DNA from 4 places in the Lysinibacillus pakistanensis genome. Region 3 is predicted to be linked to each of the others. Evidence: riboswitches for the same ligand, from Rfam matches in the RefSeq annotation. Region 3 holds a riboswitch; each other region holds the start of a gene.
The links. A riboswitch is a leader RNA that binds a small molecule or an ion and turns the genes downstream of it on or off. The one in region 3 is predicted to bind S-adenosylmethionine.
Positions count from the first base shown of each region.

Region 1: another riboswitch for S-adenosylmethionine. It lies ahead of QNH24_RS24540 (cyclase family protein); the one in region 3 lies ahead of metA (homoserine O-acetyltransferase MetA).
Region 2: another riboswitch for S-adenosylmethionine. It lies ahead of QNH24_RS02365 (O-acetylhomoserine aminocarboxypropyltransferase/cysteine synthase family protein); the one in region 3 lies ahead of metA (homoserine O-acetyltransferase MetA).
Region 4: another riboswitch for S-adenosylmethionine. It lies ahead of QNH24_RS02760 (MetQ/NlpA family ABC transporter substrate-binding protein); the one in region 3 lies ahead of metA (homoserine O-acetyltransferase MetA).

Region 1 is NZ_CP126101.1:4,927,063-4,935,276, forward strand. It holds gene QNH24_RS24525 (ABC transporter substrate-binding protein) at 1-171, shown strand, start outside; gene QNH24_RS24530 (helix-turn-helix domain-containing protein) at 244-1,818, shown strand; gene QNH24_RS24535 (YuzC family spore coat inner layer protein) at 2,468-2,878, shown strand; SAM riboswitch class I at 3,102-3,208, shown strand; gene QNH24_RS24540 (cyclase family protein) at 3,334-4,071, shown strand; gene QNH24_RS24545 (DedA family protein) at 4,112-4,702, opposite strand; gene QNH24_RS24550 (Cof-type HAD-IIB family hydrolase) at 4,858-5,631, opposite strand; gene QNH24_RS24555 (DUF2225 domain-containing protein) at 5,927-6,622, shown strand; gene QNH24_RS24560 (hypothetical protein) at 6,645-6,998, shown strand; gene QNH24_RS24565 (erythromycin esterase family protein) at 7,182-8,214, shown strand, end outside.
Region 2 is NZ_CP126101.1:469,282-477,495, reverse strand. It holds gene QNH24_RS02395 (MFS domain-containing histidine kinase) at 1-633, opposite strand, end outside; gene QNH24_RS02390 (hypothetical protein) at 649-804, opposite strand; gene QNH24_RS02385 (response regulator transcription factor) at 782-1,474, opposite strand; gene QNH24_RS02380 (MerR family transcriptional regulator) at 2,085-2,315, shown strand; gene QNH24_RS02375 (homoserine dehydrogenase) at 2,625-3,611, opposite strand; gene QNH24_RS02370 (hypothetical protein) at 4,414-4,800, opposite strand; gene QNH24_RS02365 (O-acetylhomoserine aminocarboxypropyltransferase/cysteine synthase family protein) at 5,181-6,482, opposite strand; SAM riboswitch class I at 6,599-6,712, opposite strand; gene QNH24_RS02360 (glycerol-3-phosphate acyltransferase) at 6,869-7,498, shown strand; gene QNH24_RS02355 (DASS family sodium-coupled anion symporter) at 7,695-8,214, shown strand, end outside.
Region 3 is NZ_CP126101.1:2,758,923-2,767,136, forward strand. It holds gene QNH24_RS13585 (GerAB/ArcD/ProY family transporter) at 1-46, shown strand, start outside; gene QNH24_RS13590 (TetR/AcrR family transcriptional regulator) at 91-645, opposite strand; gene QNH24_RS13595 (bifunctional cytochrome P450/NADPH--P450 reductase) at 805-3,972, opposite strand; gene metA (homoserine O-acetyltransferase MetA) at 4,178-5,113, opposite strand; SAM riboswitch class I at 5,239-5,349, opposite strand; gene QNH24_RS13605 (nucleotide excision repair endonuclease) at 5,544-5,915, shown strand; gene QNH24_RS13610 (TrmB family transcriptional regulator) at 5,969-6,751, opposite strand; gene QNH24_RS13615 (TSUP family transporter) at 6,875-7,645, shown strand; gene QNH24_RS13620 (serine hydrolase domain-containing protein) at 7,881-8,214, shown strand, end outside.
Region 4 is NZ_CP126101.1:560,124-568,337, forward strand. It holds gene QNH24_RS02755 (methionine ABC transporter ATP-binding protein) at 1-773, opposite strand, end outside; gene QNH24_RS02760 (MetQ/NlpA family ABC transporter substrate-binding protein) at 980-1,813, opposite strand; SAM riboswitch class I at 1,902-2,006, opposite strand; gene QNH24_RS02765 (PPC domain-containing DNA-binding protein) at 2,163-2,666, shown strand; gene QNH24_RS02770 (pyridoxal phosphate-dependent aminotransferase) at 2,715-3,881, opposite strand; gene QNH24_RS02775 (carbon-nitrogen family hydrolase) at 4,282-5,076, shown strand; gene QNH24_RS02780 (PucR family transcriptional regulator) at 5,902-7,470, opposite strand; gene QNH24_RS02785 (amino acid permease) at 7,664-8,214, shown strand, end outside.

The DNA.
Region 1 (8,214 bases), 2.2 Mb from region 3:
TCTGAAGAAAACCAGGATGCGATTAAATGGTTAGATAGTACGCTCTGGAATACAGTTCCTGCAGTAAAAAACGGAAACGTGTATATTGCTGACCGAACATATTGGCAATCTGGAGCTATAACTGCAAATCTACTAAAATACGATGACCTTGAAAAATGGTTCGTAAAATAATTTTAAAGAAAGCTCTCTTAGGGCTTTCTTTGCGTTGTTTAAATAAAACTATTTATAGAAAGGTAGAAAAATATGAGTGGTTTATCGCAAATATTTCACTTACAAGAAGTTTCATATTCTATTCCATCAGCAATGTGGCAACTACATCATTGTGACCATTATAGCCTTGTTGTAGTTATAAGCGGCCATGGAGAGCTAATTTGTGATCATGAAACTATCCATCTTACTGAAGAAAAGTGTGTGCTCATTCCTCCTAATCAAAAAATAAATGTTCACAATGAAAGTGGGGTGCTGTGCTTTTATCACTTAACATTTAAAATCATCCAACTGCAAGAAAGTCAGACGGATTGCTTTTCTATTTTTACACAATTTCAAGAACTAGGCTGCCATCCTTTTTCTCAATGTACTAATTTGTTAGAAATCATTTATCGACACCGTCTAGCAATGGATGAGCTATCGCTATTTGAGCAACATGTACGCTTCCAAGAATTTATGTTATTCATTATGAATCAAAATGTACCTAATCAGCAGCAGAAAAGTGTTCGTCAGTCCGTTGAGCAGTCCATCAAATATTTACAAAAGCATTATGAACGGGATTGGACTGTTGAGCAATTGGCAGAATTAGCGGCTGTGCCACGCTGGAATTATTCTCGTATATTCAAGGACATTACTGGTCAAATCCCACTCAACTTTTTAAACAATGTTCGTCTTGAAAAAGCCAAGCAATTACTAGTAACAACGAATGACCGTATTTTTGAGATCAGCCAAACAGTTGGATTCAACAATGAATATTATTTTAACCGCCGCTTTAAAGAGCATGTCGGTATCTCTCCTGGACAATATCGTCGTGGCCAAAGTAATAACCCTCGTATATTCGCACCGTTTTTAGAGGATTTTTTAGTGGCATTAGGTATTACACCCATCGCTCAATTTAGCCATTCAAAATGGGGCAAACAGGATTATCTAGGGTTACAAGAAATACCTGATATTGATATTGAAAAAGGACAAATGGATCAACTTTTTCATTATAAGCCAACTTTAATTATGCTAGATGAAGGGATAGAGCGCTGGAAAGCTTGTCATCAATTAGATCAATTGGCTCCCACTTATCATCTCTCACATCCAGGTGAAGATTGGCGAACTACATTGTTCCAAATAGCCGACTTAACAGGTAGAACGGCTATTATGAAGGATGTCATTAACCAGTATGAGGTAAAAGTGCAAAAGGCAAAAAAAGTGCTTCAAAAATCAGTATATGGACAAAGCGTAGCCTTTCTTCGTATCTCCGCTATTGGCATCAGCCTCTATGCAGGACCCGAATGCGGCTATACGGGCCCCATTCTATATCGTGATCTCGGCTTAATGCCCCATGAATCTGTATGGAATATCCCACATTATACACGAAAAACACATCTAACAATTGACCAGCTTATTCACTTAGATGCCGATCATTTATTCATTACCTTTGACAAACAACATTCGATTTTCGAGGGAGAGGAACGAGTAATACTAAAATCTCCTACCTGGAGCAACCTTCCCGCAGCAAAAAACAACTGTGTCTACGAGGTTGATTTCTTAACATGGATGAACTACGGCATTCTCTCCCATAACAAAAAAATAGATGATGTTTTACGTGTTCTTGGATAAAAATTTATGAAAGGAAGGCTTATACACATGCGAAGCCTTCTTTTTTGATTGGGTGAGTGTTATTCGTTTTTGATCGGCTTGGGCTCGTTTTTGATCAGCCTGAACCCTTTTTCGATCGGGTTGCCTCCACTTTTGATCGGCTTAGACTCCTTTTTGATCAGCCTGGGCTCGTTTTCGATCGGGTTGCCTCCACTTTTGATCAGCCTGCGTTCGTTTTTGATCAGCTTGGACTCCTTTTTGATCAGGTGCCTTGCTTTTTTGATCAGCCTGAGCTCTTTTTCGATCGGGTTGCCTCTACTTTTGATCAGGCTGCGTTCGTTTTTGATCAGGTACCTTGCTTTTTTGATCAGCCTAGGCTCGTTTTTGATCGGGTTTCTTCCACTTTTGATCAGCCTGAGCTCGTTTTCAATCGGGTTGCCTCCACTTTTGATCGGCTTAGGCTCCTCTTTGATCAGGTTGGTTCACTTTCGATTAGCTCTAACCCTTTCTCTTATCAGGTTCCTTACTTTCAATCGACTAAATTATCTCTTCACTCATCCTAGGTATTAATTTGATAATACCCTAGACGTGAAACCATAGAAGTAGCGAACACCGAAAGTCCCCGCTGCACATAAGATATAGTATTAGCAAGTGGATAGGAGGAGTTTAGTTGTATTACAACCCTTATCCGATTTTTGTCTATCCTACCTATTATCCAACATTGGCAATAGTAAATCCTCCAGCACTTCACCAACCAGCTAGATATTTAGCTATGCCAACAAACCCAATAAATACAAATCCGTTTCCAGCCGTCAATACAAATAAGCTGAAAATTTCCGCCAAGCGAGTAAAGAGAATTATGCAGCAGATTCAGCTACTTACAGATAAAATTGACGGATCAGAACAATTTGCACATGATCTTATGGATGCCGCACAAAAATCAAATAAATCAGAAGTTGAAAGGTTAATCATCTCGACTGGTATTACTATGACATTTGAAACAAACTATACACCAGATAATATTCGGATAGTATTTACAGATATTGAATGTTGTAAGCTTTCATTAGTTTTAAGCTGGTGACAGCGCCTTTTCTACAAGTGGGCTCTTTTCATAAGAACCCTCTTGTCCATTTATCTTGCACCTAAAAACCTCTAGTGAGCATGGTTTTTCTGCCAGTTATGAATCCCTCTAATCCTTTTAGTTAATATAATTGCAAATCTATGTATCCCTATTGAACTTGTAAACTATAAATAAATATGCTAATGTATTTGTATCGTTATTTCTGAAAATTCTTATATTGCATTTCTTATCAAGAGAGACGGAGGGATTGGCCCTATGAAGTCTCAGCAACCAGCCTTTAGGTATGGTGCTAACTCCAATTGGCAAAAATGTTTGCCTTGAAGATGAGAAGACTAACATTTGTTGCTTTGCACAAGAGTCCTCTCTCCAAGGAGGACTCTTTTTTGTGGTTATGATTGGACAAGAAGGACAAGCAGGGAATAACTCATACTATTAATAGAAAGCAGGTAAATACGATGTCGAATGAACTTTTACAAGCAGTGCAGCTATTAAAATCAAGAAAATGGGTGGATTTAACACATACATTTGGACCAAATTCACCTCACTTCTTTATGTTTGAGGATGCAAAGTTTGAAACCCTATTTTCACATGATGATGGTTTCTTTGCGCAGCAATTCACTTTTCCTGGACAATATGGAACACATATCGATCCACCTATCCACTTTGTTAGGGACACACGTTTTTTAGAAGAATTGGATTTAAAAGAATTAGTACTACCCTTAATCGTGATTGATAAATCGAAGGAAGCCGAGCAAAATAATGATTTTACCTTAAGTGTTCAGGATATTCTTGACTTTGAGGCTGAGCATGGAGAAATTGAAGCAGGTACGTTTATTGCCCTACGTACCGATTGGAGTAAGCGTTGGCCTAATAAGGATGCCTTTAATAATAAGGATGCTGAGGGTCATAATCATATACCAGGTTGGGGATTAGAGGCATTACAGTTTTTATTTAAAGAACGAAAAATTAACGCTATTGGTCACGAGACTTTCGACACTGATTCAGCAGCGGATTTTCGCAAAAATGGTAAGTTAGATGGTGAATATTTTGTACTTGAGCAAGACACTTATCAAATTGAGCTTTTAACAAATTTGGATCAGCTACCGCCAAAAGGGGCTGTCATATTCAATATTGTACCGAAACCAGAAAGAGCGTCTGGATTCCCTGTTCGTTCATTTGCCATCTTACCTTAAAAATAAATAAGGGTCTTATTCGCTTAGAAGAATCAGACCCTTATTTATTTCTTTTTTTGAAAAAATAATAAATGACCAACATTAATATGATGAATACTACGATAAGATAAATACTGTAGTGAGATAAGTAAAATCCCACATAGCGCCATTTCTCACCTAATACTTTTCCTAATGTAATAAAAGTAAATGTCCAAATAAACGCGCCTGCATAAGCAAAAATGGCAAATTTTCTATAAGGATAGTTGTTAATGGCTGCTACATATGCGGTAAGATGGCGTACACCTGGAATAAAATAACCGATCAGTAATAAGGCTGGTCCTATTTTCGTAAATAATTTTTTAGTAAAATTAATTTTTTGCTTAGTAATATGAATCTTCGGGCCATATTTATGTAACAAAGGTAGCCCGAATCGATAACCTATATAATAACTTAAAGTAATGCCACCTATTGCCCCGATAGTTGCGCTAAGTAATGCTGGAACATGTTCTAGTGTTTCTCGATATACACTATATCCTATATATGTTAAAAATATTTCATCAGGAATAGGCAGCCCGACAATCCCTCCAACTAGGATAAGAATTATGCCAAAATACCCGTAATGTTCAATAAGAGATTGTACATGATGTGCCATAAAATCATCCCACCTAAAGCATTTTAATAACTTACGTTAGCTTTATCATACTCAATGTAGTTAACATTATGAGTGCTATAGCTTCAATCATTTTTTACTTTGACATCCCCTCTAAATTTACTAAAAATATTATACGATTCTAAATAATTACTTTCTTAAATTATTTGTAGCTCTTTCAAGGCATGATATATACCCCCTTCAATGGATTTCTTCGTTATATAATCAGCACTATTCTTCAATGCCTCACTTGCATTCCCCATTGCAACCCCAAAACCAACCTGTTCTAACATATCTATATCATTATCGCCATCGCCAAACGCAAGTGCTTCCTCAGAACTTAAATTGAAATAATCAAGTACAGCCTGAACAGCAATCGATTTGGAAATATCAGATTGCAATACATTCGTAATATACGGATGCCATCTTTTAAATTTTAAATGAGGAAATTGTGCTGTATATATTTGCTCAATATCTTCATTAGCATATAAACACATTAGATAAATTTCCTGCTCTACAATATTTTCATGAAATTCAGGAAATTTAGATAAAGATAATGTTTCTTGCAGGGCTTTAAGTGTCCTTGGCTTGTGTACGTTATTCATAAATAATTGTTCTGTAAAAAATGAAAGACTTTGTTTATTCTCATTAGCAAAGGCATGAACTGCTTGGACTATATTTTTGTCAATTGGTACTTTATGTATTACCTGATTTTGATGCTTAACATATGCACCATTTGCGGTTATAAATGTCTCTATACCCATGTTTCTTAAACTTTGACACATTGATAAAGGTCTACCTGTAGCCGCAACAATACGAATTCTCCTCTGTTTTAGCTCATCTATTACCTTCCTTGTGCTTTCTTCAATACAGCCATCTTCATAATTAATAAGTGTTCCATCTACGTCAAAAAAAACAATTTTGCAATCCATCATACACACTCCATTTTCATCCATCAATATAAATAGTTACAAATACCTACATTAAAGCATAATCCATTTAACTTTTATTCATTATACTGAAAAACACTATTGCAAATACATATAGAAACCTCAACAAACAAAAAAGTAATAATATTTTCACTTTAATAATGCTAAAGGAGTATACCAAAGAACATAGAATTGTTAAAATAAAAGATAATCAATTAAATACATTGAACGATAATACCAATCGTAAATATAGAACAAAAGAAATAATTAATAAATCAGGGTAAAGGAGTTGATTCTTATGGCATTTAACATTTACTACTATGAAAGTAGTGTGGATTGTAAGTTTTGCAAAAAGCACTTTACCACTTATAAGGTACGTCCTAATCGTTATAAAATTGTCGAAGAGCAAACAGATTTCATGCCCGTCTATGAGGGCTTAAATCCATTGTTATATGAAGTCGCTGTTTGTCCGTTTTGTGGCTATGCCTACCATAAATCCATGACTAGAACCTATGGGCCTTTCATGCTCCTTATCGATGAGCTGTACATTAAAGAGCTTCAAAAACCTATGAATATCTGTCAAGAGCGTACAGTGGATGATGCCATTGTAAGTTTTAAGCTTGCTTATTTAGTGTCCAGAGCCTCTATGGAAGAATCACTTCTTATGGCAAATTTCGCTTTAAAAATTGCCTGGTTATATCGCTTAAAAGAGGATCAGGAATCAGAAATGCGCTACCTTTTTGCGGCAAGAGATTTTTACAGTAAATCATTTGCATCCAATCAAGAAGGTAGTGAAAGAATTCAATATTTACATGCAGAATTAAGCCTACGACTTGGCGACATGACTGAAGCGAAAAAGGGATTCTCTCGATTAATCGCAGATCGAAATGTTTCCAATAAATATCGTAAATTGGCTCGCAATCGCTGGGAAAATTATAAGTATGATGAACAGTCAATCATCTTAAACGAAGATATTGGAAAAATTATCAATTGAAAGGATAAGGAGAGAAGTTACTATGCACCGATTTGTCAAAACAATTGATGTGAGAGAGGAAGATATATTTTCGGAACTACATCACTTTTTACTTAGAAAAAATAATCGCTATTTAACAAATGATGAGGTCGTTGCATTAACGGGGGTTTCCGTTGAGCTGCTTTATAAATGGGTGAAGGCAGGAAAATTAAAAAAGTCAATTTTCCCTAATCTAGGTGCCCCTTGTGAACGTTGTGGGCAAATTACACAGAAAAAAATTTGTATTAGCTGCTCATCAGCAATCGTTAATACATTAAAGCAGGAAGAAAAGGATCGTGCATGGTTTAATCAAATACAACGCAACAATCACAGGGCTAGTACATACCACTATAAATAAGTTAAATACAACACATCCAAAGTGTCCTATCTTTTAGATATCACACTTTTGGAGGTTTTTTAATCTATCTTCCTGATTCAAGACGTAAATCCAAATTTAAACAAAATTTAAACAGAAATCTCCTTAACTTTAAACTTACCTGCGTATAATTGGGTTCAATCTATTGCGAGGGATTGATGCACAGTGACAAAAGGGAAAAGAAATAAAATGCTATTATCTTTAAGCATTGCATTGACAAGTTTTATAGCATTTAATGGGAATGCAAATGCGGCAGTGGCTGCTCCAAGGATAGCAGAGCAGACAAGTTTAGAGCAGGGATCAGAAGTAAAGCAAGCTCGTACGTCCAATGAAGCACTACAAGACTGGAAGAATTGGGTGAATGACCATGCATATAGTTTAAATTCCATTCAGCCTGAATCCTTTGAATCAACAAAAATTGCATCCAGTAAATTTGAAGATTTAGAGATGCTAAAGCCCTTATTACACGATAAGCGTATTGTTTTTTTAGGGGAAAGCTCGCATGGTGTAGCAGAGTTTAGCCTAGCAAAAACACGTATCATTCAGTTTTTACACCAAGAAATGGGCTACAACGTCCTTGCCTTTGAAAGTGGCATGGGAAACGTTATGAATGCTCAGGGACAAATTGACAAGCAAGTGGCTCTGGAGACGATGAAGGATGGGATTTTTGAGGTATGGTGGTCAAAAGAGACCCTATCGTTATTTGAGTATACTAAGAAAACTCAAGCTACAGAGCAGCCTTTAATGTTAGCTGGCTTTGATATTCAACAACAAGGTGCCTTTACAGATGGGGGCTGGCTAGAAAATAATCAGCTTGCTAAACAGTTCAGTGAAGTAGAGAATCAGCTTGTAGATTGGACCTACAGCAAAGATTTAAAAGGATATCAAAAGGCCAAACCAAGCATTATCGATGTGTATAAACAAGTAAAATCACAAGTACAGCTTAAAGAGAAAGAGTTAAAAGCAGCATATCCGAGCGAGCCTCATATTACAAAGCTTATGGAACGTACATTAGCTGACCGTATACGCTTAGCAGAAGAGTATGTAGAACTATCTATTCAATCAAACATTGATATTGAGCAAAATAAATATGATTCATTCTTTAAAACTATGGAATGGCGGGATCAAGGCATGTTGGAAAATTTACTTTGGCTAGCAGATGAGATTTATCCGACTGAAAAGTTTATTGTTTGGGCAC
Region 2 (8,214 bases), 2.3 Mb from region 3:
ACTAATGTTCCAGGTAGTTAATGGATGCTGCGGAGTATATCTTATTTTATAGGTACTGCTTTCAGAAACATCACCTGAACGATATATTTTACCTGTATCTGTGTTTGTTAATTCATAGGACCAATAATTATAGTTTTTCACAAAACTTTTTGCTTCATCTTTTGCTGCCTTTACATATTGATCAATGACTTCTTCTTTTTGAGCAAGGATTTTTTTTCGGACATGCTCATCATCCTCAAAATTAGCTGTAATATCTTTTATCTTTTCATCACGTTCTTTTTCAAGCTTTGTTTTTAAATCCGTTGCATTCACATTGGTAGCTTCCTGAATGCGACTCTCATATTGAGCCTTTATATTATCGATCTGTTCTCCTAATGACCCATAATAATTGCGGTGATCTTCAATTTCATCTTGCGTAACCTCTATTTTACTTTTTAAATCGTCAGCAGTTGGTAAATTTAACACTAATGGTCCTAGCTGTGATTGAAAATTATCAATTTCATGCTGAAAATTTTCAGATTGAAAATAAGATTTTCCAATATATTGATACCCTACCCTAGTGAATGTAAATATACTGAAAACAGCCCAAATTAAACACAAAAGTGCAAGAAGGGTTCTCCATTTTTTCAACATGCTGCACACTCCTCTCTAAAAAATTCTTTCAAGTAATTGCAGTACCTCAGAAGAGCGAGCATTTACCATTTGATAGGCATAGATACCAAAATAAATTAACCCAATAACTCCTGCTACGAAACCAATTATTGTTACATATTGTTCAATTTTATTTTTCCATTTTATAGCCAACGCCCCATACCACCTTTAAATAGCGTGGATTTTTCGGATCTGCTTCAATTTTTTCACGTATTTTTCGAATATGAACAGCCACAATATTCTCTGCATTATAGGCTTCCTCATTCCAAACACGCTCATAAATTTCCCGAATTGAAAACACACGCCCTACATTTTTCATTAATAATTCCGTAATTTTATATTCAATCGGTGTTAATCGAACTGGTTCTCCTTCTAAAATGACTTCTTTAGCATCTTCATCTAATACCAGTCCATCAATTTCTATTTTTGTTGCCCCTTCATTATACGTCCCAAGCTGTACATAACGACGAAGCTGTGATTTTACACGTGCCAGTAGCTCTAAAGGATGAAAAGGCTTTGTTACATAATCATCTGCACCAACAGATAATCCATGAATTTTGTCACCATCCTCTGCCTTAGCACTAAGCATAATAATTGGAATATTGCGCTCTTCTCTAATTTTAAATGTTGCTGTTATGCCATCCATATTGGGCATCATAATATCTAAAATAATTAAATGTACTTCATTGTTGTTTAGCTTTTCAAGCGCCTCTAAACCATCAGCAGCTTTTATTACATTATAGCCCTCATTTTTTAAATAGATTTCAATACCATCACGAATATCTTGATCATCGTCTGTAACAAGAACTGTTAGTTTCGTCATGATATACACCTCGCTCTCAATTAAATTGTACCGTTTAAATCTTAAAAACCACTTATTATAAAAATGAAGAATTTCTTAAGCTTTTAATGAATAACCCTCCACCAATGATAGAACAAATCGTTACATGCCAATAATAAAGTAGTCAGAAGGACAAAAAATGAAAATATCATATAATAGCTCCTCCCTCATCGAAAACATCATCACCTTTAATAATACAGATTTATCCAAAATCAAACAATTACCTAAGTGATGATTATGCTTTTCTTAGAAAAGGAAGTTATAATAAAAGCGATCAATTATGCCCAGCGTAATTGCGTCCGGATTTTTTCGAGCTTGTTCGAAAAGCTCCTCTTCAAAATTCCTACACCCATCAGTGGCTCTAAGCCAACACGGTGTTGGTACTCAGGCGTTTTCACGGATGTGAAGATCTTAGCTTGAGTTCCTCTATTTCAGCGGGCTTTTTTATACTCGCTGAATAGAAATATCCTGTTACTATGGCGTGGAAGCATCTTTACTTGACGCTTTGCTTTCGCACAGTAAAAATATGCTGCTGTCGCTTCGCTTTCGCACAGTAAAGATTTGCTGAATCAAGATAAAAGGGGCGAAACTTATGTATAAAACAGTTGAAGAAACAGCGATAGATCTTGGTATGTCTGAAGATCAAATTCTACGGTTAGTCTACGAGGGACGTATTCGATCTGTATATGATGGAGACCAAATTTTAATTAATAGCGGACAGTTTAATACCTACTTTGATCAGTTAGAGCGTATCAAAGAAGAAATAGAGATTTGGCGTAATACTCCAATACCTGAGGATATCGATGTGAAGGACGAGGATTAACGTTGTTCAACAAGAAAAACGCAAAGTTAACAAGTAACAATCCTTGTAACTTTGCGTTTTACTATATCAATTAAGCCTCAGCATAATCTTGTCTGGAATCGGCTTTGTGCTTAGGCCTGCGTGACGAAGGTCAGTTAGCCGTTATCTCATGGATGCGATGATTTTAGGCTAACATTTTCGATTCAGTGACATCCGCCGGAGGCTTAACTTATTTCAGCGGGTGTTTGGACACCCACTGAAAAGTAGCTTAATTTGACATTCATCTCACCACCTATAGAGGTCGTGGTGGGAGATTTTTAATGAAAGAAGTTAAATACTCACTAGAAATCCAGCACGCTTACCAATAATTTCAGCATAATCCTCAACCATAACACTTGCTGTAGGATACATGCCTGCACCAGGTCCGACAAGCGTCAAAGTACCGATATAGTTCGTGTCTAAGGCAACAGCATTATTGACATCATCTACAGGATACAATGGATGTTCTGCGTCTACTAATAAAGGCTCTACTTTAGCTATAATCTTACCACCTGCCAGTTTTTCTACTTCTGCAACGTGACGATAGCGCAGACCCTTTGCAGTTGCTTCCTTTACCTGTTCAGCAGAAATACTATCAATGCCAATCACTTCTACATCTGCCCAATCCGGTTGCTCACCGAATGCCAATGCACTTAACACCATTAATTTCTTGAAGGAATCTTGACCTGAGATATCATTATATGGGTCTGCCTCTGCGTACCCTAAATTTTGCGCTTCTTTGAGTGCCGTCTCAAATGACCATCCCTCTGCACGCATTTTCGTTAAAATATAGTTACAAGTTCCATTTAAAATACCCTGAATACGGCTTACGTCATTGACAAGTAAAATATTTTTCATTGTTTTAATGACAGGTACTCCGCCTGCCGTTGTCGCCTCGTAGCCTACAAAAACGCCATTTGCTTTCGCAAGATCCTGTAGCTCTAAGCCTTTTTTAGCGAACATTACCTTGTTAGCAGTGATGACATGACATTTATGTTCAACTGCACGCTTTAAATACGTAAATGCTGGCTCTTCATTCACGATTGCCTCAAATACAACCTGCATGCCCGGTTCAGCTAATACATCATCCATACTAGTTGTCATCAAATGTGCCGTGCCTGGTACACGTTCACGGCTAGCATCTGTCACTAAAATTTTTGCTACTTCTAACTCAATGCCTAATTTATGTCTAAGCTCTTCTCGCTTTTCGTTTAATATATGGTAAATCCCTTGACCTACCGTTCCAAATCCTAAAATCGCTGCCTTTATAGTTGCCATTCCTGTTATTCCCTCCAACTTACATTCCGCAGTTTCATTATATTTAAGCGTTAGCTTCATCCGTACTAATTCTGAATTGTGCACAACCCGTAAAGTAACTTGTATAAATATTTGATATTTCACTCTCAGTCATGAATAAATTTGTCTTATGGAGATAAACTGACAAGCACACAAATTCAAATAATTCAAAATTTAACTTAAAGAAAATTGTAACGCAAATACATACATTGCACAAGAAAAATCTTTCTAGGAAGGACATTTGTTTTCCCTAGACGTGCAGAAGAAATCGGTTTCATTCCCTTTATTATACGTTTTTTAAGATGTTCTATAATCTATGAACAATTATTGACGATTTTTTATCTTCATTCGGCAGATGTTTTTTTGTATCGAAAGCATAGCGACAGCGGCAGATACAGGAGACTCCTACCTCTACAGATGGTGAGATAAATGCGGTTTTGGTTCCTTTTTAGTGGGTGTCCAAACACTTACTGAATGAAGATAAAGCCTCCGGCGAATGTCACGGATTTTTAGAAGGAATGAATTGTGCAGGCACAATTCAAAATCCGGACGCATTGTTTATCTGTAGCGAAAGCAAAGCGGCAGCTACAATTACGCCAAGGCGAAATTGATAAAAGGATTGTCTTTCTTCTATTATATATGTATGTTACAACATCTATAAAAATTGTTCTTTTGATAGATAATTATAAAATTATTTACAAAAATAACTTACTCCCTTTTTTTGTTAATTAAAAAGCTCATTCCCTGTAGCAGCAGAGAATGAGCTCAAATATATGAGGGAGAATTAACTAGCTTTTATTAACAATTGATAACGATATTGTGTGATTGCTTGCTGAACAAGTCCTATCTCATCTGGTGTAAAATTTGGTATAGCATACGTACGTTCAACTAGTTGAAATGTGCCATATTTTAAATAGAACTCTGTGGCAGGTAGAGGAATATGACTTGCTCCATATTTTTCATATGCCTCAAAAACTTCTTTTACTGTATAGCCTTCCTCTTTTGCATAAACGTTTTCCTCAAAAGCAGAATGTCCAAAAATTTGTCGCCATTTACGTTCAACTGATGCCAGTATGTTTTGAATGGACATGTTGTTCACAAACACATGACCTTCATTTAGTTCATAAATAAGATAAGATGCAATGTTTTGTGCACTATAAACATTTCCCATTTAAAACACTCCTTTAACATCAGTTTTTTTAGTGAAAGTAGCTGCTGGCTGGCAGCTACTCATAAATATTTCAAAAGTGGGGGAGCACTTATGAAAACAAATGGAATCAAAGTATCATTTGGAGCACCGAATCAGGCAAAAATCGATGCCGAAAATTAGTTCTAGGTTGGTAGCCTTTCGAACGTTTAACTTATACCCTAGTATATAGCATGGTTTTACTTAAGTCAATAATACTTATAAAATTACTAGGTATTATTTACGAAAAATTTCTGATAACTTATCGAATGAGATAAGCGCTGGATGTAGCAACGTTTTACGCATTACCAAATGAGGCTTATCGAATGAGAAAATACGTAAACGCCACAACACTAGCCTATGTTTTATGCTTCAACCTTTTGTTGTGAAGCTGTTACTTGCTCAATTGCTTGTTCTAAATCTGCAATAATATCCTCTACTGCCTCTAAACCGATTGATAAGCGAATGAGCGACTCGGTTACACCAGTTTGAATTAGCTCTTCAGCTGATAGTTGCTGATGTGTAGTAGAAGCTGGGTGAATTATTAATGATTTAGCATCCCCTACATTAGCTACATGGGAGAATAATTTCACACTATCAATTAATTTACGCCCTGCTTCACGTCCACCTTTAATGCCAAATGTAAGCACAGAACCGAAGCCATTTCTTAAATATTTTTTAGCCAAATCATGTGTAGGGAAATCTTCTAAGCCATTATAATTTACATATTCCACAGATGGGTGGTTTTGTAAATATTCGGCTACTGCTAAAGCATTTTCATTATGTTTAGGGATACGCAAATGAAGCGTTTCTAAACCTTGTAAAAAATTAAAGGCTGCATCAGCACTTAGTGTTGGTCCAAAGTCACGTAGTAATTGTACACGCAGTTTTGTAGCAAATGCAGCAGCTGCTGTGTCAATGCCATATCGTAAACCGTGATAAGAAGCATCTGGCTCAGTGAATCCTGGGAAACGACCACGAGTCCAATCAAATTTTCCCGCATCAACTACAACGCCACCTAAAGTCGTTCCATGTCCACCAATCCATTTTGTTGCGGAGTGAATGACAATATCGGCACCGAAATCAATTGGTGTAGAGCCATAAGGTGAAGCAAAAGTGCTATCAATAATTAATGGTAAGCCGCTTTCATGTGCAATGTTAGCCACTGCTTCAATGTCTAGTACTTTTAAACTTGGGTTACCGTAAATTTCAGCGAATACCGCTTTTGTTTTATCTGTGATTGCTGCTTTGAAGTTCTCAGGATTTGTTTCATCTACGAAAATCGTTTTAATACCGTAGTTTGGTAATGTGTTGGCAAATAAGTTATAAGTACCACCATATAAAGAGCTAGCGGCAACAATTTCATCCCCCGCTCCTGCAAGATTTAAAATTGAAAATGCGATAGCTGCTGCACCAGATGAAAGTGCTACTGCTGCTGTACCGCCTTCTAATAAAGCGACGCGTTTTTCAAAAACATCTACAGTTGGGTTCGTAATACGTGTGTAAATATTGCCGGCTTCCTCTAAGGCAAAAAGACGTTGCGCATGAGCAGTGTCTTTAAAAACAAAAGCCGTTGAGCGATATACAGGTACGGTGCGAGATCCTGTTACTGGGTCGGGCTCTTGGCCACCATGTAACAGCAATGTTTCTGGTTTAAAATTTGTCATTTTGTACCTCCAAATGGTTATTTTTTTACGATGGTACCGGAGATGAGGAGGATTTTTTAGTAGAAAACAAAAACCCCCTTCAGCTAAGAAGAGGGTTGCGGTTGCAAGTTTTCCTCCCCTTATCTGCCAGATCCAAGTAAGAATCTGTAGGAATTAGCACCTTAGCAAGTTCGTCACTTACTGGTTGCCGGGCATCATAGGGCCTATCCCTCCGCCGCTCTTGATAAGAGTATTGAGATTCAATTTCCATCGTTGTTACACAGTATAAACATAGACATTTTTTCTGTCAACACTAAAATTTTATTTTTTCCGAAACTTCAGTCTGCTTCTTTACGTAATATGAACGCATACACTATTTTAATATTTATTTAGAAAGGAGGATTTTTGTGATTAAAACCATCATTTTATTTATTATCGTTGGTTATATTATCGGCTGTCTTCATGGCTCTAAAGTGGCACAGTTTTTATCTGGGGTAGATTTAAAAAAGACTGGCCATGGGAATGCAGGTGCATCCAATGCAACCCTTTCCCTTGGATGGAAATACGGGGTACTAGTAGCGCTTATTGATATTGGTAAAGGTGTATTAGCAATTATCGGTGCACATTTCTTTCTTGCAGATGCAGCACAATACACAGAGGTACAAGTTTGGCTCTTCACCTATCTCATAGCAGCTGGTGTCATTCTAGGTCATAATTTCCCATTCCATATGGGCTTTAACGGGGGGAAAGGTACAGCCTCCATCATAGGGATATTGCTTGCTGTTGATTGGAAAATTGGTTTATTTGCACTTATTTTATTTGTCATTTTATCTTTTGCAACGAACTATTTAATCGTCGGCGTTTTAGAGTTTTATCTTGTTTTTTGTACAGCAACTTTTTTATGGATTCCTGGGATGGGTCCAACGATCATTGCTTTGCTACTTTTTGGAATAGCTGTCATTTTGCATATTGAAAATATTAAACGATTAGTCAAAGGAACAGAGCCTAAAGTAACTTCAGCTTTCAAAAAGAAATAATAATTTTTTGGATGTTTTTGTCTTTTCTATGACCATATATTTTCTCTTTATTTACTATTAATGCTGTAAAAACAGAGTATTTCACATACTAATTTTTTCTCCAATAAATAGACAAATTATTTTCTTAATAAAACATTTTACTGACCGATGTTATAGATAATAATCGTCATATTTATCGTAGAAAGGATGAGAAAATATGTCTACACTTCAACAAGCAGGCGAAAAACGTAATTTAAAGCCACTTTGGATTGCTTTAGCCTTTGCTTCATTAATCATCATTATTTTTTTACCTAATAACGGCGATTTACCTGTTGCGGGTCAACGGGCCTTAGCCATCTTAGCTTTCGCAGTCATCCTTTGGGTAACAGAGGCAGTTTCATATCCCGTCAGCTCTGCCATGATTATTGCACTGGTAACCGTTTTACTAGGACTGGCTCCGTCAATAGACGATCCAACAGCAGAATTAGGAACAGCAGGTGCTCTAAAATTAGCATTAAGTGGGTTTAGTAATTCTGCAGTCGCCCTAGTAGCCGCAGCTCTATTTTTAGCAGCAGCAATGCAAATCACCAACTTACATAAACGACTCGCCCTATGGATACTTTCACTTGTAGGGACTAAAACAAAAGCAATTGTTTTTGGTGCCATTTTAGTATCTATAGCACTCGCATTTTTTGTTCCTTCTGCTACAGCACGTGCTGGCGCAGTAGTCCCAATAC
Region 3 (8,214 bases):
AAATGAAAATGATGTAAAAATTGATCAAGATACAAATGACCATTAAAAAATGATGACCTTATAAATTAGCCAGGTCATCATTTTAATCATTTATTTCGCCTTAATCCCGTTAAACACTGTTTCCATAATTAACAATGCAGCTGAGTTTTTGGCGATATTCCCCTCCTGTACTTGCTGCCACATCGTAAATAGGAGTGAGTATAAGACATTAAGCATCCATTCACTAGTCATATCCTGACGTAAATACCCTTGTTTTTGTAATTGGATAATTGTCTGTCTAATCGGCTCCTTAAGCTGATCCTCAGCAGCCAAAAGTTCGGAACTGTAATTCACAGAGCATTCATGTGCAAGAAAATAAATTTTATCTCCTAATGGAATTAAAGCCTCAACAAGTCTCGGGATATAGGATTCCAGCTTTTCCTCATCCACTGGTATTTCATTTATGGTTTCGCTGACAACCTGAACAGCTCTGAAACCTAATTGCAACATTAGTTGATCCCTGTTTTCAATATAGCGGTGTAATGTAGCGATACCAATACCAGCATAGTTAGCGATGTCGGTTAAGGATGCTGTCGGCTTTTCGACGAGGAGCTCTGTAGCTGCATCTAATATAGCATGAAGCCTAGCCTCTTTTGCGTTTTTCATCATGCTTCACTTCTTTCCAAAAATAAGGTGAATACTAGATAGTGTATACTACCAATTGATACAATTGTAGAATACAGGACACTGGAATTCAACCTACTTGCCCATCGTGAAGGCTGTTCTTACAAGGAAATAAAACATTTTGCACTGCTATGAATACCACTACCCATTCTGAACCCAGACATCCTTCGCATACTTTCTGTTATGCTGATGCTGCTCTAACCAGTCTATTGCCTCCTTCTCTCCTACCCCTTTTTTAGATTGATAAGTCTGCTGTAGCATAGCTTCTACAGCTGGTGCCATATGATTACCATCTCCACAAACATATAATCGTCCATTATTATTTAACATTTCGATGATATTTGAGGAATATGGCTCCATTACTTGCTGCACATAAGCTTTCGGAGTTCCTTCTTTACGGGAAAATGCCGTGTGTAGTGTCACAATTCCATCCTTTTCAAATTGCTCAAGCTCCTCACGGTAAATAAAATCAGCCTCATTTCTACAGCCGAAGAATAGATGTGCTTGCCCAAGGGGAATTCCTCGCTTTTTCATGGCAGCGCGAGCCTGTAAAAAACCTCTAAATGGTGCTACGCCAGTTCCATGTCCAACCATTATAATCGATGTAGTCGCATCCTCTGGCAGCTGGAATCCTGAATCAACTGAGCGTATAAACATTACTAGTGACTCCCCTGGTTGACACTGTGCCAAATAATTTGATGCTACGCCATGATAGTCTCCTCGACCACTCCAGGCTGGTTCCCTTACTACACCTACTGTAATGCTTAGGCGTTCAGGATCTTCCTTTGGTGAACTAGAAATAGAGTAATATCTAGGCTTTAAAGGAGGTAGTAAGGCTATAAATTTTTCAAATGGTAATTCACAGGCTTCGTACATTTCAAGAAGCTCTAGCATGGATAACCGTTTATTTAATACCTGCTCCTTATAAATATCTTCTTGTAATAAATGCTCTAATTCACGTTTATGTGGCGGACACTCTGTATAAACCGCTAGCTCTCGTATTTGTATACGACTAGCAGTCTCCTGCAATTCAACACTAGTGGCAAGCACCTCGTATAAGCTAACCGGAAAATCTGTAGGAAGATGCAACCCATTTCCATTAGACGAAATGATTAGCTGATCATTGGCATTCAATTTAAATCGACGAAGAACTCGATGGATGAGCTTGCTGCTATTTTTGGGTATCACGCCAAGGTGATCCCCCTCCTGATAGCTTAATTCCTTTGGCAATGCAATTTCAATATGACGTGTACTTCGGTCACTATTGGCTGTTTGAAGCTCTTCATTTTTTATAATCGATGCATAACGGGCACCGTGTTTTAAAGCAAGTGGTACCGTTGCTAAGCCTTTTACAACTTGAATGGACAATTTTGTTTGTTCTAGTAGCATATTGTCATCTAACGTTAAATCATATGTCACTTTCATGGTTCTCCACAGTTGTTCTAGCCAGTTCTCCAATTGCTTTTCAAAATCTGCACTTACGTCCGCTTCCCCATGTGGCAAAATTCTTGTAGCCCCTTTAATGGCAAGCTGTTCATCTATTGTTCGAGGGACCTTTTGATACGTATAATGCCAATTTCGATCTCCGCAGCCAAACACAGCATAATTTATTCCTTTTAGACTATTCTCATTACTATTCTCTAGCCATGCAAGAAACTTTCGAGCGTTTCTTGGGGGATGACCATTATAAGAAGAGCAAACAATTAGTACAGCGCCCTCTTTAGGTAATTTTCCAGCATACTCATCTAGCGTAGCGACTTCACTTCGAATACCATACAGAACAGCTTCATCTGCTAACTGTTTGGCAATTCTTTCAGTAGTTCCTAAATCAGAACCATAGAGGATTAGCAAAGACATTTTTGCATTCTCTACACTAGGTTTTGGTAGAGGATACATTTTTTCTTGTCGCTGAGGTGCTACTGTCTTTTCCGGATCAATTACTCGATTACGCTGCTTTACTCGAATTTTAAAATCACCTGGCTTTATCGTTAGAGTTTGCTGTATTTTTAATTGATAATTGTCATAATCGATTAATTCAAAACGCTGTAGAATCATTCCTAATACCAATGTTGCTTCATGAAGGGCAAATTGCATGCCGATACAGGCACGCTGACCATTTCCAAACGGTTTAAAGGCATGTGTAGGAACATTCTGAGAATCTTCAAAGCGCTCTGGATAAAATTGTTCCGCATTTTCACCCCACGCATTTTTATCACGATGAAGCTGTGGCAGTAGGACACTGATATTGTCACCTTTTTTAATCAGGTACTTGTCGCCAATGACAGTATCCTCTTTTGCATAAAGCTCAAAGCCAGGTGCTGTCGGCCATAATCGTAATGATTCATTTAAAATTAGGCGAATGTACTTTAGCTGTAAAATCTGTTCATATGTCGGTGTTTCTTCAGTCAAGATTTGATCAACTTCAGCATAAGCCTTCTCTAAAACTTCAGGATGCTTGATTAAAAAATAGAGTGCAAAGGACAGCAATCCGCTAGTCGTTTCATGTCCGGCTATCAAAAATGTGATGATTTGATAACGAATATTTTCATCGCTCAGTGTTTCTCCTGTGTCTGGATCTTTTATATTTAACATGCGGCCTAGTAAATCTATCTGCTCCTGCGTACCTCTTGCCTTTCGCTCCTCAATAATTTTATCTACTAATGTAAACATTGTTTCAATGTCTTCGTTAAATTGGCGCCTTGTGCCAACCATCATCAGATTTTGTATCTTTAATCGGGAACTTTTTAACATAGCTTCATTTAAAGCACGGACCATGCTCATAATAAAAGGGCTATGTGTTTCTCTATAAAAGCTATTAAAGCGATAATTGAAGCCACAAAGTCCAATTGTATCTAGCGTCAATCGTGTCATATCCTCAGGGACATCAATTTCCTCCATCGGATTTAAGCGTTCCCATTTTTGTATCAGCTGTGTACTAATATCTATCATCATCGAATGATAATCTTTCATAGCATGTTTACTAAACGTGGGAAGTAGGATGTTATGAGCCTTTTGCCAATTCGGTTCAGTTGTTCTGCTTGTAAATAGACCATCACCGCCAAAAGCACGAACATTTTCCAACTCACTATATATCTGTTTATCAAAACGAGAAACATCACAAACATCAGCTACCAATTCATGACCAGATATTACTAAGCTAGTATAACCTGGAATTTCTAATCGATATATCGGCCCATACTCTTCTGCAAGCTTACAAAGTGATAATGTTGGCTGCTCTTTATCGATTAAAGGCAAATGGCCAAGTGGACCAAATGTTTTTGGTTTTGGAACATCCTCTACACTAATCATCATGAATCCCTTCTTTCAGCAAATTTAAAATGATAGTTAAATCTATCATTTGATAAAATAATATACCATGCATTATGTAGATTCAACTTTATAGAAATTGTCAAAGGAAAAAATGGCAGTATTTGTGAACAAAGAGTGAAATAGCAAAAGCCCAACCTCTCACTCTAATCAGTTGAGACATTGGGCTTTTGAACCTTAAATTTAATTAAATATGATATTCAATTTCATCAACGAAATCCCATTCATATGGTGTTTCCTGATAAACATAGTAATTCAACCAGTTTGAGAATAATAAATGGGTGTGGGCACGCCATGTATTAATGGGCTCGTTTGCTGGGTCGTCATTCGGGAAATAGTTCACCGGGACAGCAATGTCTAACCCCTTCGCAACATCTCGTCCGTATTCATCTGCTAAGGTTGTCGCGTCATATTCAAGATGACCTGTAATCATAATGTTTTTATTATCCTTGGACTGCACAATAAATACACCAGCTTCCTCTGAATAGGACAGTAAACGTAAATCAGGATGATTGCGTACTTCATTGATTGAAACAGATGTATAACGAGAATGTGGTGCTGTAAATAAATCACTAAAGCCACGCACTAAGTCCACTGTTAAATCTGTAATGACATGCGAGTAAACCCCAGAGCATTTCGCTGGAAGTTCAACCTTCCCGATCCCATAATGATGATATAAAGCAGCCTGTGCCCCCCAACATATATGTAGAATGGATGTCACATTTTTCTTAGACCAATCCATAATTTGCGAGATTTCCTGCCAATAATTTACTTCTTCAAAAGCCATTTTCTCTACAGGCGCTCCCGTAATAATCATGCCATCAAAGCGGCGATGACGAATTTGTTGGAAAGTTGTGTAAAAAAGCTGTAAATGTGATTTACTAACATTTTTTGATTCATGTGTTGCTGTATTTAAAAATGTAATATTGACTTGCAGTGGCGTATTCCCGAGTAAGCGCAGTAATTGCAGCTCTGTCTTCTCTTTCTCAGGCATTAAGTTTAAAATTAATATATTTAATGGACGAATTTGTTGTGTTTTCGCACGATCCTCTTCCATCACGAAGATTTTTTCCTCTCGTAAATGTTCTCCAGCAGGTAAGTTCTTTGGAATATTAATTGGCATCTTGCATTCCCCTCTCTTTTATTTATAAATGTGTTAATCGTAATGATTACAATGACACTTTTATGAAATTAAAAAATCCCCCTCATTCCATGCGAGATAGAATGAGAAGGACTTTACCACGTTCACTCTTATCTCTCAAAGGAAAATACCTTTGCTGGAATTAGCACCTTTCTAACATTTGTTAGAGGTTGCTGAAGCGTCATCGGGCCAAATCCCTCAGCTTCTCTTGATAAGATTATTTAATTAAATTGAATTGTAACATGAACAATTAAGAATATCAATAAAACATAGAATATTTTGTCATTACAATGCATGTTCAGCTCAATTTTGATGAACACTAATTATCATAGCAACATATGAAATTTTATGGTAAACATGCTGTAATTATGTTAACATATACCTTTAGTAACAGAGAGGAACGTGAACTAGCTTGATTAAAATTGAATTTCCAAAACCAGATGTAGTGATTCGCCAGCGTGAGCAAGATGTAAAGCCTGGGGATGTACCTATTACACCATACCACGGGTTTATTGACTTCCATAAAATCACACGAGACAAAGGTGGCATTTTCTTATTTTACAATGAGAAAAATGAGCTTTTATTTGTCGGTAAAGCGCGTAAAATTCGTCAACGTATAAAAAAGCATTTTGAAGACAATGTATCGCCTATGAAAAATCATCGTCAAGAAATCTTCAAAATTGAGGTATATGAAATCGAAGATCCTATGGAACGTGAAATTTACGAAACATATGCCATTAATGTTTTCCGCTCTAAATATAATGTTGATAAAGTATTTTATTAAAAAGAATCTGCTTGCCTTTGTAAACCTTAAGAGGCAAGCAGATTCTTTATTTTTTACTCTACAAAAAATGCTTTTCGTTCTTTCGTAATCCATTCCTCAAGCTCATGATCATCTCGTCTTAGTAGACGATTAATCAGGACGTCATGCCAAATATAATCTTCTAATAAATAGATGTGAACCGGATCATTAGTAATAAAAGCGGTTTCAAGATTTGAAGGAGAATGTCCATAAATCATCTCTTGCCCATCGATAGACAAGATAAACCAATGGCGAGTGGAAGATTTTTTTGTATAATAGGTCATTCGATGCCTATCAATGGATGACACAGGTTCATCCACGTATAGCGTAATACCGTGTACAGCGACCTGTTCAGCCACCTCAAAAATATCCTCTCGTAATGCTTCATACATCTCTTCCCACATAGAAAGAAGTACCTTTTTCTCCGCTTTTTTTAATAATGACTGACAATAATTAATAATTGTCTGCCTGCCTTTTAGCATTAACACTTTAGGTTCCGCTTCCTGCTCCTTAGATTCTAATTTTTCTAATTGATCACTAATAGACGTAAAATTCGATTGCCAACGCTGCTGTATTTGCTGAAGAAACATCTCAACAGGAATAGAACAATAGGTTGTTTGATCAGCAGCTTCCTCTTTTAGCACTAATCCTTTTTCAACGAGTACATCCAGTATGTCATAAATTCTTGCTCGAGGAATACCAGAATTTTTGCTGACCTGATATGCACTAATATGGCTCTTTTGTACAAGTGCTGTATAGGCTTTAGCCTCATATTCTGTAAATCCTAGCTCTTTTAATTGGGCGATTAATTCATCCATCCAATCCCTCCATTTCCTTTATTATAGAATAATTTGACGAATAGAAGCCAATGAAAAAAAATCTTTACAGAGAAACAAAAATTAGTTACTATTTCAGTAGTAACTATCTAATGAGGTGTCAACATGTTTTTTGAAGTAGATGTAAATGTAGTAATTTTATTAATTGCGTTTGGATTTCTCGCTGCTTTTGTAGACTCAGTGGTTGGCGGTGGAGGCTTAATCTCATTGCCTGCTCTGTTGTTTGCGGGTTTAAATCCTGCAGCAGCGGTTGCAACCAATAAGCTAGCAGGTACCATGGGTTCGTTAACCTCTACAATTTCCTTTTATCGTTCAGGACAGCTAGATATTCGTTCTGTTTTAAAATACTTTCCACTCGCCTTTGTGGGGTCATTGTTTGGCGCATGGACTGTGCATTTAATCAATCCCTCTCTACTCAAGCCAATCATGCTTATAATGCTTGCAGGAGTAGCCGTTTATACGATTTTTAAAAAGGATTGGGGCTCTGTATCCGCTGTCAAAACATTATCGCCTTTACACTTGGTTTTATTTATGTTTTTGCTATTTAGTATTGGCTTCTATGATGGATTTCTCGGCCCAGGTACAGGTTCATTCTTAATCTTTAGTTTTTTACTTGTTGGCTTTGACTTTTTAAAGGCAGCAGGTAATGCAAAGTTTTTAAATTTAGCAAGTAACTGTGCTGGTCTTTTAATGTTCATCTACTTAGGACAAGTTCATTTTGCCTATGGATTCATAATGGGTATCGCTCAAATTGCTGGTGCAATGGTGGGTTCACGTGTAGCCATTAAAAAAGGTAGCGGTTTTGTACGGGTTTTATTTATCATTGTGACTATAACATTATTAACAAAAAATGCATATGATTACTTTGTACATTAATAGCCATGAAAAATGCCGTGAATAATAAAGTTATTAAATTTTGATTAATAAAAGCTAAGAGCCTTCCTACATTCTACGTAGTAAGGCTCTTTAAAGTTGTTTCGTTTAAGTGTAACTCTTCACAATTACTTGATATTATATAGGTGAATAGAAAGATAAATTAAAATTTAGTTTAGCAGTTGTAAAAGTAGGTTATTTATATTATTCTCTTATAATTTTTCAAAAAGGAGAGTTTATGAAAAAGATTATTGTTTTTGTATTAACGATATTTATATTATTCTCAGGATTCGCAACACAAAGTTATGCGTTGTCAGATTCGAAATCTGCGGCAATACAAACGTTGCTAGATGATGCCTGTCGTATATCAGGTGTGCCGGGAATGTCAATCTCAATACTTGCTGATGATGAAGTGTTCTACTTTTCTTCAGGGTATGCAGACCGTGAAAAGGGGCTGTCTGCAAGTGAAAATACACTCTATGAGTTGGCCTCGGTCAGTAAAGCTTTTACCGGTATGGGTATTATACTGTTGGAAGAGCAAGGGCTGCTCTCAATGACTGACCCTGTCCAAA
Region 4 (8,214 bases), 2.2 Mb from region 3:
TTGAGCTGCTGAATAAGGGAAGGGGATAGATTACGCTGTGAAATCGTGCTTAAGAACTTTCTCGTTGTTGGATGCTGCGGCTTCGCAAAAAGATCAATAGCTGAACCATATTCCACAACTTTCCCTGCTTCAAGAACAGATACATCATCGCAGATTTTTTGTATGACATTCATTTCATGTGTAATGAGTAAAATAGTAATGCCTAGCTCACGATTAATTTTCAATAAAAGCTCGAGAATGGCTTCTGTTGTTTCTGGATCAAGTGCACTAGTCGCTTCATCACTTAGTAAGATTTCAGGTTCTTGTGCCAACGCACGTGCAATAGCAACACGTTGTTTTTGACCACCTGAAAGCTGACTTGGAAAGCTCTCTAATTTTTCTGTTAAGCCAACAATTTCAGCATATTTCGCCACACGATTTTTCACTTCGGTATCGTTATAGCCAAGTAGCTTTAATGGGATAGCAATATTGTTATAAACGGTCGCAGTTTTTAAGAGATTAAAATGCTGGAAAATCATCCCGATTTTTTGACGGGTTTTACGAAGATCATTAAGGGAAAGGGAAGTAATATCCACATTGTTGATCCAGACTTTTCCTGCAGTTGGACGTTCCAATAGGTTAACACAGCGAATAAGTGTGCTTTTACCTGCGCCACTATAGCCAATAACCCCATGAATTTCACCTTTTTTAACATGAAGGTTAATCCCATCAACTGCTCTGACAATACCTTTCTTTGTTTTAAATTCTTTAGATATATTTTCTAATCGAATCATCTGGATGTCTCCTTTCTAAAAAGCAAGAATCTGCTCGCTTTCCCAAAGGAGTCTCGCAGATTCTTATTTTATCCTGCTTAATGGGCTGGAAAATTCCCTCTTCAAGAACAAATAATGCTGAGTAGGAATCTAACAGCGGTATAGGCCCGATTTTTTCAACGATTAATCAGTGGAAGATGGGAAAACCCGTTTTATTTTTAAGCAACCTACCAGCTTGCAATTACAGAACCCTTAAATTCATCTTCAATAAATTTACGTACTTCATCAGATTGATAAGCTTCAACAAATTTTTTAATCGTTGGATCATTCTCATTTTCAGCACGTACTACAATATAGTTTACATAAGGGGATTCAGTAGATTCTAAAAGGATAGAATCTTTTTTAGGATTAATGCCAGCCTCCAGCGCAAAGTTTGTGTTAATAGCTGCTACATCAACCTCACTAAGTTGTTTTGGAATTTGTGCAGCCTCTAACTCTATGAATTTTAAATTTTTCTTGTTTTCCTCAACATCACGGATAGACGCTGTTAGCCCAGCACCTTCTTTTAATTTAATATAGCCAGCCTCTTGCAGAACAAATAGTGCACGGGCACCGTTTGTCGGATCGTTTGGTAAACCAAATGTTGCTCCATCTGGTATTTCATCAAAAGATTTATATTTTTCAGAGTAAACACCCATTGGATTCAGAATAGTTTTTCCAACTGGTACTAAGTCTGTATCGTGATCTTTATTAAAAGTATCTAAGAAAGGCTCGTGCTGATAGCTGTTTGCATCAAGATCACCTTCAGCTAATGAAGTATTAGGTAAAACATAGTCAGAGAAGGATTTAAGCTCTACTTCTAAACCTTTTTCTTTTGCCACTTTTGCCGCAGCCTCTGCAATTTGTTCATGTGGACCAGAAGTAACACCTACTACGATCTTATTTTCATCAATAGCCTTACCTTGGTCTTCTTTACTATCTTCTTTTGAACCGCAACCTACTAACGCTGCTGCTAATGTAAGACCTGCTAAGCCTAATAAAAATTTGTTTCGTTTCTTCATGAAAATGACCTCCAAAGTTTGTATTATCGATTTTTAAAAATAAAAAAACTCTCTTATAAACTAAGAGAGGCTCATGAAAAAACGTCCTCTCTTATCTATCAAACGATGATCGTTTGCAGGATTTAGCACCTTCCTTTAAAAAGGAGGTTGCCGAGCTTCATAGGGCCAGTCCCTCAGCTACTCTTGATAAGAGATATATAGTATTTTTATAAATCCGATAGAACTAATATAAATTATAGGTTATTATTAGTCAATAAATATTTTGATTTTTTATTTTATTTAGCGGGTTTATTGTCCACTAAATCAAGATAAAGCCACAGAAAATATAGTAGCAAAAAGAGGTGTAGAGATGTCTATAAGAGTAAATTATGGAGTTGGAGCATTTGGAAAAGTCATTAGTGCTCGTATTTTAATGGGGACTGATATTATCGAGGGAATAGAGGCTATCTGTCAAGAGAACGATATTGAGTCAGCGACCATTGTTAGTTGTATTGGTAGTTTGCAAAATAGTAGTTTTGTTTATTTAATACCAGATGAGATCTCTAAAATCAATGTCCGTTTCAGTGAAGTGATAAAAAAACAGGGACCACTTGAATTTATTCAAGGTGCTGGTGTTGTGTGTAAACGTGATGGAGACTATGAGACGCATCTTCATGGATCAATGAGTGATCAATGGGGTCAAGTAGCGGGAGGACATTTGATAAAGGGCGGAAATATTGTGATTACGGCCGATATCGTTTTGGCAGAGGTACAGGACATTCAGCATATACGCAAATTTGATGATGAAACAGGACATATTCAATTTTATCCCTTAGAAAAAGACTTACAGAGTCCAAGAAAGATTGAGAAATGAAAAAACTGTTCTATGGCATTGCTGTAGAACAGTTTTTATTGAATTTGTTTATATAAATAAATTTAATTGTTCGATTCGATTTATAGCTTCACGTAAACGTTCTTCGCTTACAAGTAAGCCAACACGGACATAGCCCTCGCCATATTGCCCAAAGCCATTTCCTGCTGCTACAGCAATATCTGCTTTGTCGAGTAAGAGGTCTGCAAATTGTTCACTTGTATAGCCTACTGGAACAGGGAGCCATGCAAAAAAGGAGCCCTTAGGAGCAGTTACGTGCCAGCCAATACGCTGAGCCTCCTCAATTAAGACATTGCGTCGACGTTCATAAGTAGCTGTGAGCTCATTTGCACATTCCTGTGATGATGAGAGTGCAATCGCAGCTGCTTGTTGAACAGCAGGGAATTGACTACAAAATAGATGGTCTTGTATTAAATTGATAGCAGCAATAATATCAGCATTCCCAACTGCAAAGCCAATGCGCCAGCCTGCCATATTGTATGTTTTGGATAGAGTATACATTTCTATTCCAACATCTTTAGCACCATCTGCCTGTAGGAAGCTAACAGGTTTTTTTCCATCAAATCCAATTGCCCCATAGGCAAAATCATGTGAAACGCTGATATTATGCTCTTTTGCAAAGCGAACGGTTTCCTCGAAAAATTCAATTGTTGCTGTACCACCAGTCGGGTTATTAGGGTAATTCAAATACAGAAGTTTCGCCTTTTCTTTTATATTATCAGGTAAAGCTGCGTAATCAGGGAGGAAGCTATTTTCTGCAAAAAGTGGCAGTACCTCAAAATTTACATCCCCTAATACGACGCCTGATAAGTAATCGGGATAGCCAGGGTCGGGTAATAGCATTGTATCTCCAGGATTTAATATAGCTAAAGGTAGTTCAACAAGACCGATTTTTGTACCACCAAGAATAGCCACCTCTGTTTCAGGATTAATGTCTACATTGTATTCACGTTTGTAGAAATCTGCCGCAGCTTGGCGTAATTCAGCAATGCCACGAAATGGTGGATATTTATGATTAAGAGGATTTTCGGCTGCCTCCTGTAGAGCCTTAATAATATGTGGAGGAGTAGGTTGATCAGGATTTCCCTGTCCAAGATTGATTACATCGCGCCCCTCAGCCAAGGCAGCATTTACTTTTTGCACAAGTGCTGCAAAAAACTGTGTTGGGAGTTGCTGTAGTTTTTTTGAGAATTCCATGCACATTCACCTTTTTCAGAATATAATAATTATTATTAAAGAATATGATGCAAATACTATTACTTTTTTTACTAATTGTCTAGACCCTTTATTTATAAAAGGTTTGAAAGTCTCTGAAAACTACAGGCGACCAAATCATAAGTTACGATGGTACGATACGAGATACGGCACCAATTGAAGTTACTACACTTACAGTAGAATTGGTTGAGTAAGTTGTAGCTCTTTGTATAAAAGATCGTTCTGAAATGAATAATCTTTTTTTGCTGTAAATAATAGACAAAGCGGCAACGTCGAATGACCAACTAACTGGATAAATTTAAATTAGTCTAGAATTAAATATTGTATAATGAAATGTGTAAAAGCGAAAACAAACTTAAAAATGTCTAAAGGAGGAAATGAGATGAAAATTGGCTGTATTCAATTGAATGTAGGCTTTGGCAAAGTAGATGAAAATTTTGCCCGAGCTGAGGAGAAGATTCGAGAAACGGCAAATCGAGGTGCGGAAATTATTGTACTACCAGAAATGTGGAATACAGGCTATGCACTTGAGCGTTTACCAGAGCTAGCGGATGAAGATGGGGTGCGTACGAAAGCCTTTTTAGCAAGTTTGGCAAAGGAACTGAGTTTACATATTGTGGGCGGCTCTGTTGCAACAAAAAAGGGCGATAAATTTTACAATACAATGTATACGTTTAATAAAAATGGTGAGCTAGTAGGTGAATATAGCAAGGCGCATCTCTTCCGTTTAATGGACGAGCATTTATATTTAGAGGCAGGCGATGAGATGAATCGCTTTACGCTCGGAGATATAGAGGCAGCAGGAGTAATTTGCTATGATATCCGCTTCCCTGAATGGCTTCGTGCCCACGCTTTAGAGGGAGCAAAGGTTTTATTTGTACCAGCACAATGGCCAACACCTCGTATCGACCATTGGAAAACTTTGCTTCAAGCGCGTGCCATCGAAAATCAATGCTTTGTTATTGCGGTAAACCGTATTTCCAAAAAGGTAGAAAACTTCAATGGCCAGTCTATGATTATTCAGCCATGGGGAGAGGTTCTTTGGGTTGGTGCTGATGATGAAGAAGTGGCTGTTATTGATGTAGACTTTTCTATTGTTGATGAAGTCCGAGGTAGAATTCCAGTTTATGATGACCGCAGACCTGGGCTATATAGTGGCGTAACTGTGAACAACTAATGATTGGTAGCAAGCTCAAGAAGCAGAGCGACTTGAGCTTACTAGCCCCGAGCGAAACAGCGGAGACCCCGAGCGAAACAGCGGAGACCCCGAGCGAAACAGCGGAGACCCAGGCGAAACGGAACCCTGAGCGAAACAGCGGAGACCCCGAGCGAAACAGCGGAGACCCCGAGCGAAACAGCGGAACCCTGAGCGAAACAGCGGAGACCCCGAGCGAAACAGCGGAGACCCCGAGCGAAACAGCGGAGACCCCGAGCGAAACAGCGGAGACCGAGCGAGCAGCGGAGACCCCGAGCGAAACAGCGGAGACCCCGAGCGAAACAGCGGAGACCCCAGGAAACAGCGGAACCCCGAGCGAAACAGCGGAGACCCGAGCGAAACAGCGGAGACCCGAGCGAAACAGCGGAGACCCCGAGCGAAACAGCGGAGACCCCGAGCGAAACAGCGGAGACCCCGAGCGAAACAGCGGAGACCCCGAGCGAACAGCGGAGACCCCGAGCGAAACAGCGGAGACCCCGAGCGAAACAGCGGAGACCCCGAGGAAACAGCGGAGCGAAACAGCGGAACCCAGGCAGCGGAGACCCCGAGCGAACAGCGGGACCCCGAGCGAAACAGCGGAGACCCCCGAGCGAAACAGCGGAGACCCCGAGCGAAACAGCGGAGACCCCAGCGAAACAGCGGAGACCCCGAGCGAAACAGCGGAGACCCCGAGCGAAACAGCGGAGACCCCGAGCGAAACAGCAGAGACCCCGAGCGAAACAGCAGAGACCCCGAGCGAAACAGCAGAGACCCCGAGCGAAATGCTTGACTCCAAAACTAGGGGATTTAATTTTTATCCTCAATCAAAGAATTTGCAAGTAGCATAAATTCAAGTGTAATACGATTATGCCCCTTCATAAAATTTTCACCTAATAGACTTTCCAGTTTTTTTAAGCGGTGGTAGAGTGTCTGCCGTACAATAAACAATTGTTTGGCTGTCTGCTGCTTGGAGCCATTTGTTTGTAAATAGACCTGCAACGTTTCTAGTAGCTTACTATTATATTTCCGATCGTATTCAATAACGGGCTGTAAATAATCTTGAATCACTTCCTGCAAATTCACCTGCATCTGAAGCTTGTAGATAAGATGATATAAATGTAAATCATCATAAAAAAAAGAAGTTGTTGGCACTTTACTGCAAATATATAATGTATCAAGCGCAGTTTGATAGCTTTTGGGAATTTCTACAACATCTGAAACTACTTTTCCAATGGCTACTTGATATCCCTGAGATATTTGTTTTTTGTAAAACTCTGCCTTCTGAAGTGAAGAGCATAACGAATTCAATAATTCACGACCCGATTTACTATCTTTGGTATGAAGAAGAATAAAGATAATATAGCTCTTTCTCTCGAATAAAAAGGGAATAAATCCATGTTGTTCAAAGAGGTTTCGGTAATATAGCTTACTATAGACAATATCTTCTTGCACTTTAGGAACTGTATGTGGAGATGCTAAAATAAAGACAGCCCCACTTGATATTTTGAAGTTAGAATGATGCGTGACAATAAATTTGTAAATTTCCTCTTTCGATAATTTCTGATCTATCCAATCTACTAGAATTGTGGCATCCTCCATATTCTTTTTTTCCTCTATATAAAACTCTCGCATTAGAAGCTGTGCTAACGCTGTAGCTGTACGATCTAAAATGAGTAGTTCGAATTCTGAAAATTGACCATCTGCCCTAAAAAGAGTCAAATCAGCATAGTGCTGATCAAAAATAAAGATAGGCTCATGTTTAAATTCGGAGGCTTTTTCCTTCATCCCTAGTAATTGCTGACGCTTATGAGGCACCGCATTTGGGAAAAAGATAGGCTCTCGGCTTTTAATAGAAAATACAATTTGTGTTTTCAATTCATTATACATATTTTGTAAAATATCCTCAGTTGTTTGTCCTAATAGGGCGTTTTTATTTAATGTTTGAGAGTAGGATTCTAACGTGGAAATCATTAAATATTGTTGATTTAATATTTGACTATGTAAATCCTGGGTAATGCGAACGAAGGGAACAGTTTCATGAAAAACGATTATAGGGAAGCTATGACGGTTGGCAAGGGATACAATGATTGCTGGAATGGTTTGTAGATAATCACCATACTCAATACATAATGCAGCGCAACTTTTGTGAATTAAAGACTCTACAAAAAAGATAAAATCGTCTATGCTATGCTGCAGGCTTATGCCAGTTGTCAAGACCAATTCATCACCAGCCAAGAAATTATCTATTTGGACAATTTCTATGACATGCGCCCATTTGACAATCCGTAATAATCCATCTTCTCCAGCTACTACTTCTGCACTTTTAAAATGTTTATTCTCTAATACATCCTTCACCTTTAATTTAAATTGATTCATCTGTATGCCCCTTTCATTTTTCTCTTACTATTGTTTCAGAAAATAAAAATTTTATTTTAAGAATATTTAGTCTATTTTACATTATGTTTAAAACAAAAGTATAGAATTTTACAGTTTGTCTATTACTTCCAAAGTGTGGAACATGTAAGATTTTTCTAAGCGATAATCCAATCTAAAAAAAGAGGTGACAGATATGGAGCAACAAACGCATTTACAGAGAGGGTTAAAGAAAAGGCACATGACAATGATTGCGATTGCAGGAGTTATAGGGGCAGGTCTGTTTATGGGAAGTGGCTCGGTTATTAACTTAGCCGGCCCTGGTGCCATACTATCTTATATTTTTGCTGGTATCATCGTCATTCTTGTCATGCGAATGCTTGGGGAAATGGCAGCGGTCAATCCAACAAGTGGATCTTTTGCGCATTATGCACATGAATCAATTGGTCCTTGGGCTGGTTTTATGATTGGTTGGTTATATTGGTTTTTCTGGGTCATAGCCATAGCTTTAGAAGCAACGGCTGCGGCCGCGATTATTCAATATTGGTATGATGGAATTCCTTTATGGTTGCTTAGTCTTTTACTGACAGTAGCGCTAACTTTAACAAATGTACTTTCGGTAAAAGCTTTTGGTGAATTTGAATATTGGTTCTCTCTTATTAAGGTTGCAAGTATTGTAGTGTTCTTAGGACTTGGTGCATTTATAATATTTGGCATTGCACCAAATTTTAATGCGATTGGAACAGC